3 regions of the Shewanella sp. MTB7 genome follow, and region 1 is predicted to be linked to each of the others. Evidence: predicted binding sites of a transcription regulator. Region 1 holds the regulator's gene; each other region holds the start of a gene.
The links. Region 1 encodes ArgR, which controls arginine synthesis, uptake and breakdown. Its sites were predicted from a motif close to ANTGAATANNTATTCANT; they were not measured.
Positions count from the first base shown of each region.

Region 2: a site for ArgR is predicted at 2,857-2,874, ahead of argA (amino-acid N-acetyltransferase). Genes of this name have one in related genera too.
Region 3: a site for ArgR is predicted at 3,279-3,296, ahead of HWQ47_RS18995 (OadG family protein). Genes of this name have one in related genera too.

Region 1 is NZ_CP085636.1:1,533,317-1,538,247, forward strand. It holds gene HWQ47_RS06375 (ABC transporter ATP-binding protein) at 1-822, shown strand, start outside; gene HWQ47_RS06380 (Dyp-type peroxidase) at 978-1,913, shown strand; gene argR (transcriptional regulator ArgR) at 2,062-2,532, opposite strand; gene mdh (malate dehydrogenase) at 2,924-3,859, shown strand; gene ispB (octaprenyl diphosphate synthase) at 4,137-4,931, opposite strand, start outside.
Region 2 is NZ_CP085636.1:480,606-485,536, forward strand. It holds gene dut (dUTP diphosphatase) at 1-75, opposite strand, end outside; gene coaBC (bifunctional phosphopantothenoylcysteine decarboxylase/phosphopantothenate--cysteine ligase CoaBC) at 75-1,295, opposite strand; gene radC (RadC family protein) at 1,438-2,115, shown strand; gene rpmB (50S ribosomal protein L28) at 2,245-2,481, shown strand; gene rpmG (50S ribosomal protein L33) at 2,488-2,661, shown strand; gene argA (amino-acid N-acetyltransferase) at 2,951-4,270, shown strand; gene HWQ47_RS02180 (Crp/Fnr family transcriptional regulator) at 4,326-4,931, opposite strand, start outside.
Region 3 is NZ_CP085636.1:4,385,113-4,390,043, reverse strand. It holds gene csrA (carbon storage regulator CsrA) at 409-606, shown strand; tRNA gene HWQ47_RS19060 (tRNA-Ser) at 844-935, shown strand; tRNA gene HWQ47_RS19055 (tRNA-Arg) at 957-1,033, shown strand; tRNA gene HWQ47_RS19050 (tRNA-Arg) at 1,068-1,144, shown strand; tRNA gene HWQ47_RS19045 (tRNA-Arg) at 1,181-1,257, shown strand; tRNA gene HWQ47_RS19040 (tRNA-Arg) at 1,294-1,370, shown strand; tRNA gene HWQ47_RS19035 (tRNA-Arg) at 1,407-1,483, shown strand; tRNA gene HWQ47_RS19030 (tRNA-Arg) at 1,554-1,630, shown strand; tRNA gene HWQ47_RS19025 (tRNA-Ser) at 1,660-1,751, shown strand; tRNA gene HWQ47_RS19020 (tRNA-Arg) at 1,857-1,933, shown strand; tRNA gene HWQ47_RS19015 (tRNA-Arg) at 2,015-2,091, shown strand; tRNA gene HWQ47_RS19010 (tRNA-Arg) at 2,161-2,237, shown strand; tRNA gene HWQ47_RS19005 (tRNA-Arg) at 2,308-2,384, shown strand; tRNA gene HWQ47_RS19000 (tRNA-Ser) at 2,414-2,505, shown strand; gene HWQ47_RS18995 (OadG family protein) at 3,350-3,595, shown strand; gene oadA (sodium-extruding oxaloacetate decarboxylase subunit alpha) at 3,620-4,931, shown strand, end outside.

The sequences.
Region 1 (4,931 bases):
CCTGATGTATTTGTGCCCAGTGAGCAACGTGGTGTAGGCATGATATTTCAAGATTATGCCTTATTTCCTCATTTGAATGTGGCCGACAATATACTCTTCGGAGTTAAGAGCACATCAAAGGGTAAACGTAAACAACGTCTTAATGAGATGCTTTCTTTAGTAAAACTTGATGGCTTAGATAAACGTTTCCCCCATGAGCTTTCTGGGGGGCAGCAGCAGCGTGTTTCTATTGCACGTGCACTAGCATATGAGCCTGAACTTTTGTTACTTGATGAACCTTTTTCAAATATCGATGCTAAGGTACGTGGTGAGATGATGTTGGAGATCCGCACTATCTTAAAAGAGAGTAATGTTAGCGCTGTCTTTGTTACTCACAGTAAAGATGAAGCCTTTGTTTTTGCCGATAAGCTTGCCCTGTTTAAAGAGGGCCAAATAGTACAATACGGTACGGCAGAGGAGTTATACCGCTCACCTAATGACAGGTATGTTGCTGATTTTTTAGGACTGAGTAACTACCTACCCGCTGTTGTTAGTAGCGCTTCTAGTATTGAGACCCCATTGGGAAGCTTCACTAGTACTTCAAGGTTACCTTACCCTGTTAGTTACCAAGGAGAAGTGATGCTAAGGCCCCAACAGTTTGAGATGATAGCGAATGAAACTGGGGACGGGGTTATCATTGAACGACGTTTCTTAGGGAGTAGTTGTCATTATCAGGTCAAGGTTGCTGGATCATGTTACCAAGTTACTAGCCTGTATGAGCAATTTGTACCCGGCCAACGAGTTTCACTTATAATATCGGTGCATTCTTTCGTTATTTTTTGATAGTTCAATCCTTTCAGGAATGGCATGCTAATTTAAGTCGATAATAAATGTATGAATTTTAATGACATTAATTGTGCGTTAGTTAATATCATTAAAATCTAAAATTATTGATAATACTGCCGATAATGAATTAATGTTAAGAAGGCGGTTAGGATATGGGTGATCAGTTTATGCCTCGTGAACAGTTAGGCGTGTGTGCTGAAGGTAATTTACACAGTGTGTATTTAATGTTTAATGCTAATGATGGTGTTGAATCACAATTACGACCTTGTTTGGCGAATGTGGCTCAGTATATTCATGAGCTTAGCGATCAATATGCAGATAGTGCTTTTAATGGGTTCATTGCTATCGGGGCTAACTATTGGGATAACCTATATTCAGCTGCTCGTCCTGCACAGTTAAGACCATTTCCGGCGAAACGTGCTGGTAATCGTGATATGCCAGCTTTAGAGTATGATCTTTTTGTGCATATTCGTTGTGACCGTTTAGATACATTGCATCTAGTTGCTAACGAAGTATGTCAAATGTTTGAGGGATTAGTTGAATTAGTCGATGAGGAGCGAGGTTTTCGCTTTATGGATAATCGAGATTTAACTGGTTTTGTTGATGGCACAGAGAACCCTAGAGGACGAAACCGGCAAGAGGTGGCGTTAGTGGGTGACGAAGATATAGGATTTAAGTCTGGTAGTTATGTTCATGTGCAAAAATTTGCTCACAATCTGAGTAAATGGCATAAGCTGCCACAGAAGAAGCAAGAAGATATCATCGGTCGAACTAAGCACGATAATATTGAGTACGCATCTGCTGACAAACCCTTAACCAGTCATATTAAGCGTGTAAATCTTAAAGATGCTCAAGGTAACTCGATGGAGATTTTGAGACAGAGTATGCCTTATGGCTCAGTAAAAGAGCAGGGGCTTATGTTTATTTCGAATTGTCGTAATTCAGAACACTTTGAACAGATGCTTCATAGTATGGTGCATGGTGATGAAGAAGGGAATCATGACCACCTGCTTCATTTTACTCAAGCATTAACAGGCTCATCTTTCTTCGCGCCTTCGTTAGATTTTATGGAAAAAGCCGCAAATTAATCGAATGTTTTTGTTTCTTTCCATACAAAAACGCACCTTTAAAGGTGCGTTTTTTGTTTTATAGCTATTGCTTCAATGAAGGGTAAGATAGTTTATGAGGTCTACCAACTTTGTTTAAGCGCCTAGATTATACCAATGAGTATTAGACTTAGCTGGAAAAGTTAAATAGAGATTTAACTGTTGCTAAGGTTTTACCAATCTCTTGGATATTAGATGGGGTGATGAAAATAGTATCATCACCTGCAATAGTACCGAGGATACCTTCAGGTTTACCTATTGAGTCAAGTAGACGTGCGATCAGCTGAGCAGCTCCAGGGCTAGTTCTTACCACGATCATAGTTTGGTTATGATCAACATCTAATACCAGATTTTTGAGTGGACTACCTGCCGTAGGTACACCGAGCTCTGCAGGAAGGCAGTAAACCATCTCTTGCTTTGCATTTCGGGTGCGAACAGCCCCAAACTTGCTGAGCATTCTAGATACTTTAGATTGGTTAATATTGCTATAGCCTTCAGCTTGAAGCGCGAGAACAATTTCACTCTGAGAACCGAATCGCTCCTCTTTCAAAATTGATTTAAATGTTTTTACGAGTTCGTCTTGAGATCTATTTGCTTGCATAATTTATTATTCTATATTCAAAAAACTTAATCATTTTGAATATTGTAGCTGTTTTTGTCAACAACTACTCGACTTATGTGAATAAGAATGCATTATCAACTTAAAAAGACTGTTGTGGTGAAGGTATGTGATGCTGGATATATAGCTAAACTATTTGAGAATCCCCACTGAATCCTGCATTACCAAGTAGCTCGATATAGATGATTCAAGGGGGAAATGTTAATTTCAAGCTTGAAATGCTGAGCTTTTAGACTATTTATTAAGCATGAAGACAATAATAACCTAACCAAGACTAAGGGATAATTGAACTTTCTCTGTGATTACAGTAATGTTGCTGCATCTGTAAAATGGATTTATGTCACAAAACACCTAAGAAATGACGGAGATAACTATGAAAGTTGCTGTACTTGGTGCCGCTGGTGGTATTGGTCAAGCTCTTGCCTTACTACTAAAAACGCAATTGCCTGCTGACTCAAAACTATCACTATATGATATCGCTCCTGTAACACCTGGTGTTGCCGTTGACCTTAGTCATATTCCGACAGCTGTAGAAGTTAAAGGTTTTGCTGGTCAAGATCCTTCATCAGCACTTGAAGGTGCGGATGTTGTTTTGATCTCGGCTGGTGTAGCTCGAAAGCCAGGAATGGATCGTTCAGATTTATTCAATATTAATGCCGGAATCGTTAGAAACTTAGTTGAAAAGTGTGCCGCGACTTGTCCAAATGCCTTAATTGGAATTATTACTAATCCAGTTAACACGACAGTGGCAATTGCAGCTGAAGTGCTGAAAGCTGCGGGTGTGTACGATAAGAATCGTTTGTTCGGAATTACAACACTTGATGTTATTCGTTCTGAGACTTTTGTTGCTGAAGCTAAAGGTCTGAATGTCGCAGATGTCACTGTTAATGTTATCGGTGGACACAGTGGGGTGACTATTCTTCCACTTCTTTCTCAAATAGAAGGAGTGAGTTTCACTGATGAAGAAGTGGCGACGTTGACGACACGTATTCAAAATGCAGGTACTGAAGTTGTTGAAGCTAAAGCCGGTGGCGGTAGTGCAACACTTTCTATGGGTCAGGCTGCTTGTCGCTTTGGTCTAGCGCTTGTACGTGGTCTTCAAGGTGAAGAAAATGTGATTGAGTGTGCCTATGTTGATGGTGGTAGTGAGCATGCTGAATTTTTCGCACAGCCAATCTTACTGGGTAAGAAAGGCGTAGAAAAAGTACTAGCTTATGGTGACGTGAGTGAGTTCGAAGCAAATGCTCGTGATGCGATGCTAGATACGCTTAAAGCTGACATTAAGCTTGGTGTCGAGTTTGTTAAGTAATTATTGTCTGATTCAAATCTGACAAATAAAAAGGAGCCTGTCGGCTCCTTTTTTGTACATGGATGTACTTATCCCCGATCGCATGGATAGCGATTGAGGGGATTTGTACATGGCAGGAGGTGTTCCTTCATCTCTGTGCATTCCTATCATTCCTGATAGTCAGAGTACTTGTCCCCGATCGCATGACACCTGAAATGTTCCCTACATTTCTTGGCATTCCCTACATCCTGTACGTCAAAGCGATTGAGGGGATTTGTGTTTGATAACCGATGTAAAATTAATGGTTGCGAGCTACAGCTATTTTAGCGAGAGAAATTAGCGCTTGCTTGTAATCACTCTCCGGCAGTATAGAAAGCGCCTCTATGGCTTTATCTGACTCTTCTTGAGCACGTTTAAAAGTGTATTCAAGTGCGCCACAATCTTCGAGGGCTGCTAATATAGGTTCAATACTGTCTGTACCATCACCTTTTTCGATAGCGGTACGTATAAGAAGCTTTTGAGCATCCGAACCGTGAGAAATTGCATAGATAAGGGGGAGGGTCGGTTTACCTTCTGCGAGATCGTCACCTATGTTCTTACCTAGTTCTTCAGTGTCAGCGGTATAATCAAGCAGATCATCGGTCAGTTGAAAAGCTGTTCCTAAATACTTTCCATAAGCGGCTAAAGCAGCTTGAATCTCGTTAGAGCTATTGGCGAGGACTCCGGCTAAACGGGTTGCTGCTTCAAAAAGCTTGGCCGTTTTACAGTAGATCACTCTCATATAGCTTTCTTCAGTTGTATTTGGGTCATTACAGTTCATTAACTGTAAAACTTCACCTTCTGCTAATACATTAGTCGCATCGGCAAGTACTTCAAGGATCTCCATGCTACCTAGCTCGGTCATCATCTGAAATGAGCGGGTGTAAAGAAAATCACCGACTAAAACACTTGCACTGTTTCCGAAAAGGGCATTCGCCGTTTCTCTGCCACGGCGTAAAAGGGATTCATCGACAACATCATCATGAAGTAAGGAGGCGGTGTGGATAAACTCAATAATAGCTGCAAGTTTAAGGTGAGCTTCACCTTCATAATT
Region 2 (4,931 bases), 1.1 Mb from region 1:
TGTGGCATAGGAAGGGAGAGGGTATTCTGATCCAATGCGTGAATCTAAGATTTTAACTTCAATCGGTGTTTTCATTACTTATCGTCTTGTAAAAGGGCGGTGTGCTCTGCAATCAGGGTGAGCAGTTGTCGTGCTAATATCTGCTTGTCAGTCGCTGGCAGATCTTGTTGTCCATTGGCCCAGATAACCTTAAGTGCATTTTGATCTGCATTGAAACCTAGCTCCGGATTGGACACGTCATTAGCCGCGATCATATCGAGCTTTTTCCTGATCAGTTTATCTTTAGCATAGTGTTCGACATCTTGAGTTTCAGCGGCAAAACCGACGGTAAATGGACGCGGTTTGTGACTGGCAACCGTGGCTAAGATATCAGGATTTCGAACGAGTGCAAGCTGCATGTTTTGCGCTGATTTCTTTATTTTATTTTCGGCTACCTTGTCAATACGGTAATCTGCAACCGCGGCACAGCCAATAAAAATTTTATGAGTATCAACATGCTGCATTACAGCATTTAGCATATCTTGGGTTGACTCAACATCGATACGGTTCACACCAGCCGGTGTTGGTAAGTGCACTGGACCTGTGACTAAGGTAACATTGGCCCCCATAGCTGCGGCCATTTTAGCTAAGGCAAAACCCATCTTGCCTGAGCTGTGGTTAGAGATGTAACGAACAGGATCAATCGCCTCTCGGGTTGGCCCGGCAGTGAGTAATATTGACTGACCTTGAAGTAATTTAGGTGCAAAAAACTGTTCGACCTGTTGAGCTATCTCGAGTGGTTCCTGCATTCGACCAGGGCCTACTTCGCCACAGGCCTGACTGCCAGTTGCTGGTCCCCAGATGGTAAAACCTCGTCTTGCTAAGTTAGCAAGATTATCTTGGGTTGCTTGATTACGGTACATCTGCTGGTTCATGGCTGGGCAGATAATCACAGGGGCTTCAGTGGCAAGACACGTGGTTGTGATGAGCTCATCTGCCATACCTGCGTTAATACGTGCGATCAGATTTGCGGTAGCGGGAGCCACAACAACGAGATCAGCCCAGCGGGCAAGCTCAATATGACCCATCGCAGCTTCTGCTGTGGTGTCGAGCAGATCTGAGGCTACCGGATAACCTGATAGCGCCTGCAAAGTGAGCGGAGTGATAAACGCTTTTGCACTTTGACTCATGACGACACGAACATCGAAACCGCGTTCTTTTAAGCGGCGTATAAGATCGGCAGATTTATAGGCTGCAATACCGCCACCAATGGCGAGTAAGATATTCTTGTTAGTTTGGCTCTGACTCTGGTTCATAAGAGATGGCTCAATAAGAAACGATGCTATCGTTAAAATGAATTGCGCTTAAGATATCACAAACCAAAGCACTGAGAGGATACAAGTTTTAAAAACTAGACCATACTCTGGATCTGCGATTAAATCACACAAGGAAGTCGTGATGGGAATTAAAGATTGGCCTGAAGGCGAAGGTCCCAGAGATAAACTCATTAAATTTGGTGTGTCCCAACTGTCTGATGCTGAAATATTAGCAGTACTTCTTAGGAACGGCTCACAGGGCTTAAGTGCTGTGGAGCTGGCTAGGAATCTAATTAATGAGTTTGGTGGCCTTAGAGAGCTGTTGATATCATCACAACTGCAGGTATGTAAGTTATCAGGGATGGGACCTGTAAAGTATGCGCAACTTCACGCTGCGGTCGAGTTGAGTAAGCGAATTTCACAACAAAATTTAAAAAGAGGCAAAATATTGAGTGATCCCGATTTAACTCGGGACTATTTAATGAGACAATTACGGGATCGTGCCTATGAAGTATTTGCAATTTTATTGCTGGATAGCCAGCACAGGGTAATTCAGTTCGTCGAATTATTTCGTGGCACCATAAACTCGGCTTCAGTATATCCCCGTGATGTGGTGAGTCTTGTTCTAGAAAAAAAAGCTGCGGCTGTGATTGTCTGCCACAACCATCCATCAGGAGTTGCGGAGCCAAGCCAAGCCGATAGACGAATTACTGAGCGATTGAAATGTGCACTCGCAACCATAGATGTTTCCTTGCTAGACCATATGGTTGTTGGTGATCGCGAGATAGTTTCATTTGCAGAACGGGGATGGATAGATTAACTATCCCTTGATCTTTACTTTTAGATCCTGTATAAAATGCGCCCTCTGTTGTGTGCCTCAGGCGACGGCCATATTCGAGGTACATTAATGCTCGAGCGTTATATATATATTGTTTTGGAGAAGTTTGACATGTCAAGAGTATGCCAAGTAACTGGCAAGAAACCAATGGTTGGTAACAACCGCTCACACGCGAAAAACGCGACACGTCGTCGTTTTTTACCGAACCTACAAAACCACCGTTTTTGGTTAGAAGGTGAAAAGCGTTTCGTTAAGCTACGTCTTACCCCTAAAGGTATGCGTATTATCGATAAGAAAGGTATTGAAGTTGTTGTTGCTGAACTTCGTGCCCGTGGCGAGAAGGTATAATAAATCATGGCTAAATCTAAAGGTAATCGTGAGAAGATCAAGCTAGTTTCTAGCGCTAAAACTGGTCATTTCTACACCACTGAAAAGAACAAGCGTAACATGCCTGAGAAAATGGAAATCAAGAAATTTGATCCAGTTATCCGTCAGCACGTTATGTACAAAGAAGCTAAAATCAAGTAATAACTTGAAAACTAGTTTTCTTAAAAGCCCCTGTTTCAGGGGCTTTTTTTTGGCTGAAATTTATCCTTTCTCTGTTGGTCATTTTGCAATAAAATTCATATTCTTAATATTTTAGCTAATTGTTGTTCATGCATGCCTTTACTGAGCTTTATGGCTAATACTTTTAAAACTCAAAGTGAAAATAAATGCTGTTATTATGAATTAAAATGCAATACTATTCCTTGGTGTCATTATTGTTGCGGTCATTTACCGTAATTCGATCAAACGATGAATTAAGTGAGATATTAGCGTGCGGACCACAGAACTCGTTGAAGGATTTCGTCACTCGGCCTCTTATGTGAATGCGCATAGGGGAAAAACGTTTGTGGTTATGTTGGGGGGAGAGGCCTTAGCACAAGGCCAGTTTCGCTCGATTATTAATGATATTGCCCTGCTGCATAGCTTAGGGATTAAGATGGTTTTAGTGCACGGCGCTCGTCCGCAGATCGATGAGGCGCTCGCTGAAAGAGCATTAATTCCTGAATATTATAACGGTATTCGTATTACTGAAGAGGATGCTTTTAAAGTTATTAAGCAGGTTGTAGGTGGCTTACAACTTGATATTACGGCACGACTTTCCATGAGTTTGAGTAATACCCCTATGCAAGGTGCACAGATCAATGTGGTCAGTGGTAATTTTGTTACCGCACAGCCTTTAGGGGTCGATGATGGTGTCGATTATTGCTTGAGTGGTAAGGTCAGGCGAATTGATGTGCAGGGACTTAAAGCGCAATTGGACAGTAATGGCATCGTACTATTAGGGCCTATTGCAGCTTCAGTCACGGGAGAAAGTTTTAATCTAACAGCGGAGGAGGTCGCAACTCAAATTGCGGTGAAGCTCAAGGCTGACAAGATGATCGGTTTTAGTTCGCAAAAGGGAATTTTAGATAGCTCAGGTGAAGTATTGGCGGAATTGATGCCAAACGAAGCGCAAGCGATCTTAAATCACATTGATGATGAGATAAATATTTGTGTGGGAACCAAGGCTTTTCTTAAGGCCAGTATTGATGCCTGTCGAAATGGCGTCGCTCGGTGTCACTTTGTCAGTTATTTAGATGATGGTTCTCTATTGCAAGAGCTCTTTTCCAGAGATGGCATAGGAACTCAGATAGTCACAGAAAGTGCAGAACGGCTGCGCAGAGCGAGTATTAGTGATATTGGTGGCATACTTAATCTTATTCGTCCTTTAGAGGAGAAGGGGTTCTTAGTGCGGCGCTCTCGTGAGCAATTGGAGATGGAGATTGAGCAGTTTATGCTTATTGAGCGTGATAACTTAGTTATTGGTTGCGCTGCCTTTTATCCCTTTGAAGAGGACAGTGCCGGAGAGTTTGCCTGTTTAGTGGTACATCCAGAATACCGAGATGCAGACAGGGGCAGCTTACTACTGAAGAACATAATAGGCCAAGCCAGAGTGCGTGGTTATACCCGCCTGTTTGCCTTAACGACACGTAGCATTCATTGGTTTTTGGAACACGGTTTTCAGATCGTTGAAGTGGATGAGTTACCCAATAAAAAGAAGCAGCTATACAACTATCAAAGAAAGTCTAAAATTCTTGCGTTAAAGCTTTAGGCTTTTCTCTATCCAGACAAAAAATACCCGCCTTTGCTGGTATTTTTTGTCTGTGTCAGCTGGTTAGATTGTTTAATTTACTGGCGTTGATCAAGATCTTTCGATAGCCAATACTAATGAGATCCTCCTTCTCTAACTCAACAAGTAGTTTATTAGCAGTTTGTCGGGATAGATTCAAAAATGAAGCGAGGTGTTCTTGGGTGACATCGACCTGTAACCAGCCTGGTTTATCATCCATTGTGGCGGCACTAATCTGAGCTAAGATTTGGATTAACATACGCACTCTGGCGGTAAGAGAATGTAGACTCACAAACTCGGTCCAATTCATTAATAACTTAAACTGACTATTAATTTCAGTCATCACTTTGGGATACAGGTCGGGATTGTTTTCGCAGAGTCTTCGAATCACGCCACCGGGTATCGCTATAATGTCAGATTTAGCGGTAGCGACCCAATCATGGGAGAGAGCTTGGTTATTGAAACAAGAGATCCATCCGATCCAACGGTGTGGGCCTATCGGGGGAAATCGCACCTCTTTTCCATCTAAACTGGTGACAACAACATTTAGGCTGCCTTTAATGACAAACCTAACCTGATCGCCAATGTCTTCTCTATGGGCTACAACCGTCTCATTTTTATAGTGAGAGGTCTTTAGCTGGCT
Region 3 (4,931 bases), 2.9 Mb from region 1:
TGTGGCATAGGTCTCAATTACAATCAATAAGAACACCTGAGTTAAATATGCTTGTACTGCCGATTTAATCGGATGCTTATGTTTTATTCATGTTGATTTTCGGAGTTTTATTGTTGTCGCTATATATTTATCGCTTTAATCTGCCGCGAAATTGGTTCTGGTCTTGGGGTTTGTAACTTTTAATGCTAGGTTAATGACAGTTGTAGATTGTAATATTATCTACTGCTCAACTCATTTTGAGATAAGGCGAGTGCAGTAGGCTCATATCGCGGTTTATAGTTAGAGAAGCGGTATTAAATGATGGTTTTGAGCTTGAGTACTTTTAATTTGTACTAAGCTAACCTTATAATAAGCATATAACGGATTAGTGCCGTATAAAGCAGAATTTAGAACTAAAGGAGTAAGCGAATGCTGATATTGACTCGTCGTGTTGGTGAAACACTGATGATTGGTGATGAAGTAACTGTCACTGTTTTAGGTGTTAAGGGGAATCAAGTGCGTATTGGTGTCAATGCACCTAAAGAAGTGTCAGTGCATCGTGAAGAGATCTACCAGCGTATCCAGTCTGAAAAAGCCGGGAACTCTTCTGAAGGCGGCAACTTTTAGTCTTATCCAGTCTTTGAAAACTAATTTATAGAGAAGCCAGTTTATTAACTGGCTTTTTTGTTTTTTGAATAAAAATAATTAAGTGGGTTTCATTGGTTTTTCCGGTAAAAGAATCTCCTTATATACTGAAGACGTGCATTATTTGTTTGATCTGTTTAAAAACACTCCAAACAGAAATCCTTTATAAGAAATGGTTTGACTTATTTTCTTCAAACAGTAATATGTGCGCCAAGAAACGGAGAGGTGGCCGAGTGGCCGAAGGCGCTCCCCTGCTAAGGGAGTATGGGCTTTAAATCCCATCGAGGGTTCGAATCCCTCCCTCTCCGCCATTTCTTACTTGCAAATACGTTGCGGATGTAGCTCAGCTGGATAGAGTACCTGGCTACGAACCAGGCGGTCGGAGGTTCGACTCCTCCCATCCGCACCATTTTGTAAGATGACGGGATATATTGAAAGGCGTTGCGGATGTAGCTCAGCTGGATAGAGTACCTGGCTACGAACCAGGCGGTCGGAGGTTCGACTCCTCCCATCCGCACCATTCAATAGTAAAAAGTAAGTGTAATGTTTTATATGTGCGGATGTAGCTCAGCTGGATAGAGTACCTGGCTACGAACCAGGCGGTCGGAGGTTCGACTCCTCCCATCCGCACCATTCAATAGTAAAAAGTAAGTGTAATGTTTTATATGTGCGGATGTAGCTCAGCTGGATAGAGTACCTGGCTACGAACCAGGCGGTCGGAGGTTCGACTCCTCCCATCCGCACCATTCAATAGTAAAAAGTAAGTGTAATGTTTTATATGTGCGGATGTAGCTCAGCTGGATAGAGTACCTGGCTACGAACCAGGCGGTCGGAGGTTCGACTCCTCCCATCCGCACCATATTTATATTTCGAGTTAGTTGTTTAACTGGGAATAATCCTTCTTTTACAAGAAGGATAAACTGATATTTGCGCGTGTAGCTCAGCTGGATAGAGTACCTGGCTACGAACCAGGCGGTCGGAGGTTCGACTCCTTCCACGCGCACCATTATTATTTTCATGAATAATAGAAGTTTAGGAGAGGTGGCCGAGTGGCCGAAGGCGCTCCCCTGCTAAGGGAGTATGGGCTTTAAATCCCATCGAGGGTTCGAATCCCTCCCTCTCCGCCATCAATCAAGCCCGTTGATATTGTCAACGGGTTTTTTTGTCGCCTTAGGTCGAAAGACTAAGTAGACTCTTTAGAGTCAATAGACTAGATGTTGTCAGTAACCGATGCGGATGTAGCTCAGCTGGATAGAGTACCTGGCTACGAACCAGGCGGTCGGAGGTTCGACTCCTCCCATCCGCACCATACTGATAAAGGTGAAAGGTTTTATGCTGGTAACTATATCGGTATTAAGTCAATATAGTTTTGTTACTATAATTAAGATTTGCGCGTGTAGCTCAGCTGGATAGAGTACCTGGCTACGAACCAGGCGGTCGGAGGTTCGACTCCTTCCACGCGCACCATATTTAAAGCGATAAGTATCAAGGGCAACTTTGAGTTTTTAGCTTTAGGTGAAAGTTGAAATAGTTTGTGCGGATGTAGCTCAGCTGGATAGAGTACCTGGCTACGAACCAGGCGGTCGGAGGTTCGACTCCTCCCATCCGCACCATATTTATATTTCGAGTTAGTTGTTTAACTGGGAATAATCCTTCTTTTACAAGAAGGATAAACTGATATTTGCGCGTGTAGCTCAGCTGGATAGAGTACCTGGCTACGAACCAGGCGGTCGGAGGTTCGACTCCTTCCACGCGCACCATTATTATTTTCATGAATAATAGAAGTTTAGGAGAGGTGGCCGAGTGGCCGAAGGCGCTCCCCTGCTAAGGGAGTATGGGCTTTAAATCCCATCGAGGGTTCGAATCCCTCCCTCTCCGCCATCAATCAAGCCCATTGAGAAATCAATGGGCTTTTTTGTGTCTGGCCACAAATGTTCCTGACATTGATTGGCATTTCCTCCATCCCTGGAGGTCAGAACACTTATGCCAAATTACCATGGATGGTATAAATTTAGTTTTGTGTCTGGAATCTCGAGATCTAAGTTATGCCGAGTCATCATGGAAGGCTTATATTCGACTTTGTGTCTAGGCTCTCGTATCCATATAAGCTATGCCAAGCACCATCGGATGCCAAGTGTGAGGTTATCGTCACCAAAGCTCGGTTTCGTCGTTATAGATGCTCTAGCTAGGGGCTTGTTGAAGATTCATACCTGTTTGCGTTGTCTGAGTTCTCTTTATAGTTTGTACTCGTTGCACTATTTTCTTTTCTTCTACACAGGAGCTCAATTTTAACCCTTCAATTTCAAGCTCAATGTTAGCGTTAAACGTATGGCGTTTATTTGCCTAAACTGCATAAAATTTCAACCACTCTTATCTTTACTCCCTATGTTGAAACCTCTGCTTTCTGCTACTACAACTTTTTATGTATAAGTCGATTGATATGGCTAGGTTATTGATGGTTCCTCAGTAAAATGATTAAAAAATTATTAATTACCCAGTCATCTAGCTTTGATCTTGATTTATTTGGTATGACCAATTTACAACTCACTCACTATTTTGTTATAGATTAGTTATTGTTTTCTAATTGACTGGTCTCTACCTCAGTTCTGTAGATTGTAAGCGTCACCGTTAAGGTGACTTGCATTAATCTCAATAGTGAATAAAAAGTTACTTTCTAGGTGTTGTGTCCCCTAGGTTATATAGATCAAAGAATGAAGAGGATGGTATGGAGTCGATATCTGAACAAATTGTTGAATCGTTTGGCATCATGCTGTTGGGTATGACATTGGTGTTCGTCTTTCTCACAATACTGATTTTAGGCATTAAATTGGTAGCGTGGAAATTTGCTCCTTTGCCAGTAACAGCTGACAAGTCTGTAAAAACCGGAGTGGGCATTCAAAGTCAGGGAGTAGATCCCAAAATGGTTGCTGTTATCACCGTTGCCATTGAGCAATATCGCGCTAAAGCATAATAATAATAGTAGTAAGGATTTTCTATGAGTAAGCCACTTGCGTTAACCGACGTCGTCCTAAGAGATGCACATCAATCCATTCTTGCTACACGTCTTCGAACCGAAGATATGCTGCCTATTGCGCCACTATTGGACAAAGTTGGCTTCTGGTCTTTGGAATCATGGGGAGGAGCGACATTTGACTCATGTATTCGTTATTTAGGCGAAGATCCGTGGGAACGTATTCGCGAACTGAAAAAAGTGATGCCTAATACTCCGCAGCAAATGCTTTTACGTGGACAAAACCTGTTAGGTTACCGCCATTACGCTGATGATCTTGTTCAGAAGTTTGTTGAGCGTGCTCACATCAATGGTGTTGATGTGTTCCGTATCTTCGATGCAATGAATGATGTGCGCAATTTGGAAACTGCGGTGAGATCCGTGGTTGAGGTGGGCGGTCATGCTCAGGGAACCATCTCTTATACAACCAGCCCGGTGCATAACTTAAATACTTGGGTTGATATGGCCAAGCGACTCGAAGATATGGGTTGCCATTCAATATGTATTAAGGATATGGCAGGTCTACTTAAGCCGTTTGATGCATTTGACATGATCAGTCAGATTAAGTCTCAAACAGACTTAATGGTCTCTATGCATTGTCATGCGACCACAGGGTTAAGTACTGCCACGTATCTGAAGGCCATTGAGGCTGGAATCGATGTGCTCGATACCGCTATTTCATCAATGAGCCAAACCTATGGTCACAGTGCGACAGAGACTCTGGTTGCCATGGTTGAAGGTACAGACAGAGCTACGGGTTATGATATGGCGCTGCTCGAAGAGATTGCTGCCTACTTTAGGGATATACGTGAAAAATATGCTCAATTTGAAGGTAAACTTAAGGGAATTGATTCTCGTATTTTACGTGCTCAAGTGCCGGGTGGAATGCTAACCAACTTGGAGATTCAGTTAAAAGAGCAGGGTGCCGCTGACAAATTAGACCTAGTGCTTGAGGAGATCCCAAGGGTTCGTGAGGAGCTTGGTTTCCTCCCTCTAGTGACTCCTACATCACAAATTGTCGGTACACAATCAGTTATTAATGTACTGACGGGGGAGCGGTACAAATCTCTGACAAAAGAGACTGAAGGCGTATTAAAAGGCGAATATGGTGCGACACCAGCGCCAGTTAATCAAGAGTTGCAAGCTAAAGTACTCAATGGCGGACAAGCGATTACTTGCCGTCCTGCCGATCTGCTTTCACCTGAATTTGAAAAATTGACCCAAGAACTTAAAGAGAAGGCTGCACAAGAGGGATTAGATCTGGCTCCTGAGTTGTCTGATGATGTACTTACTTATG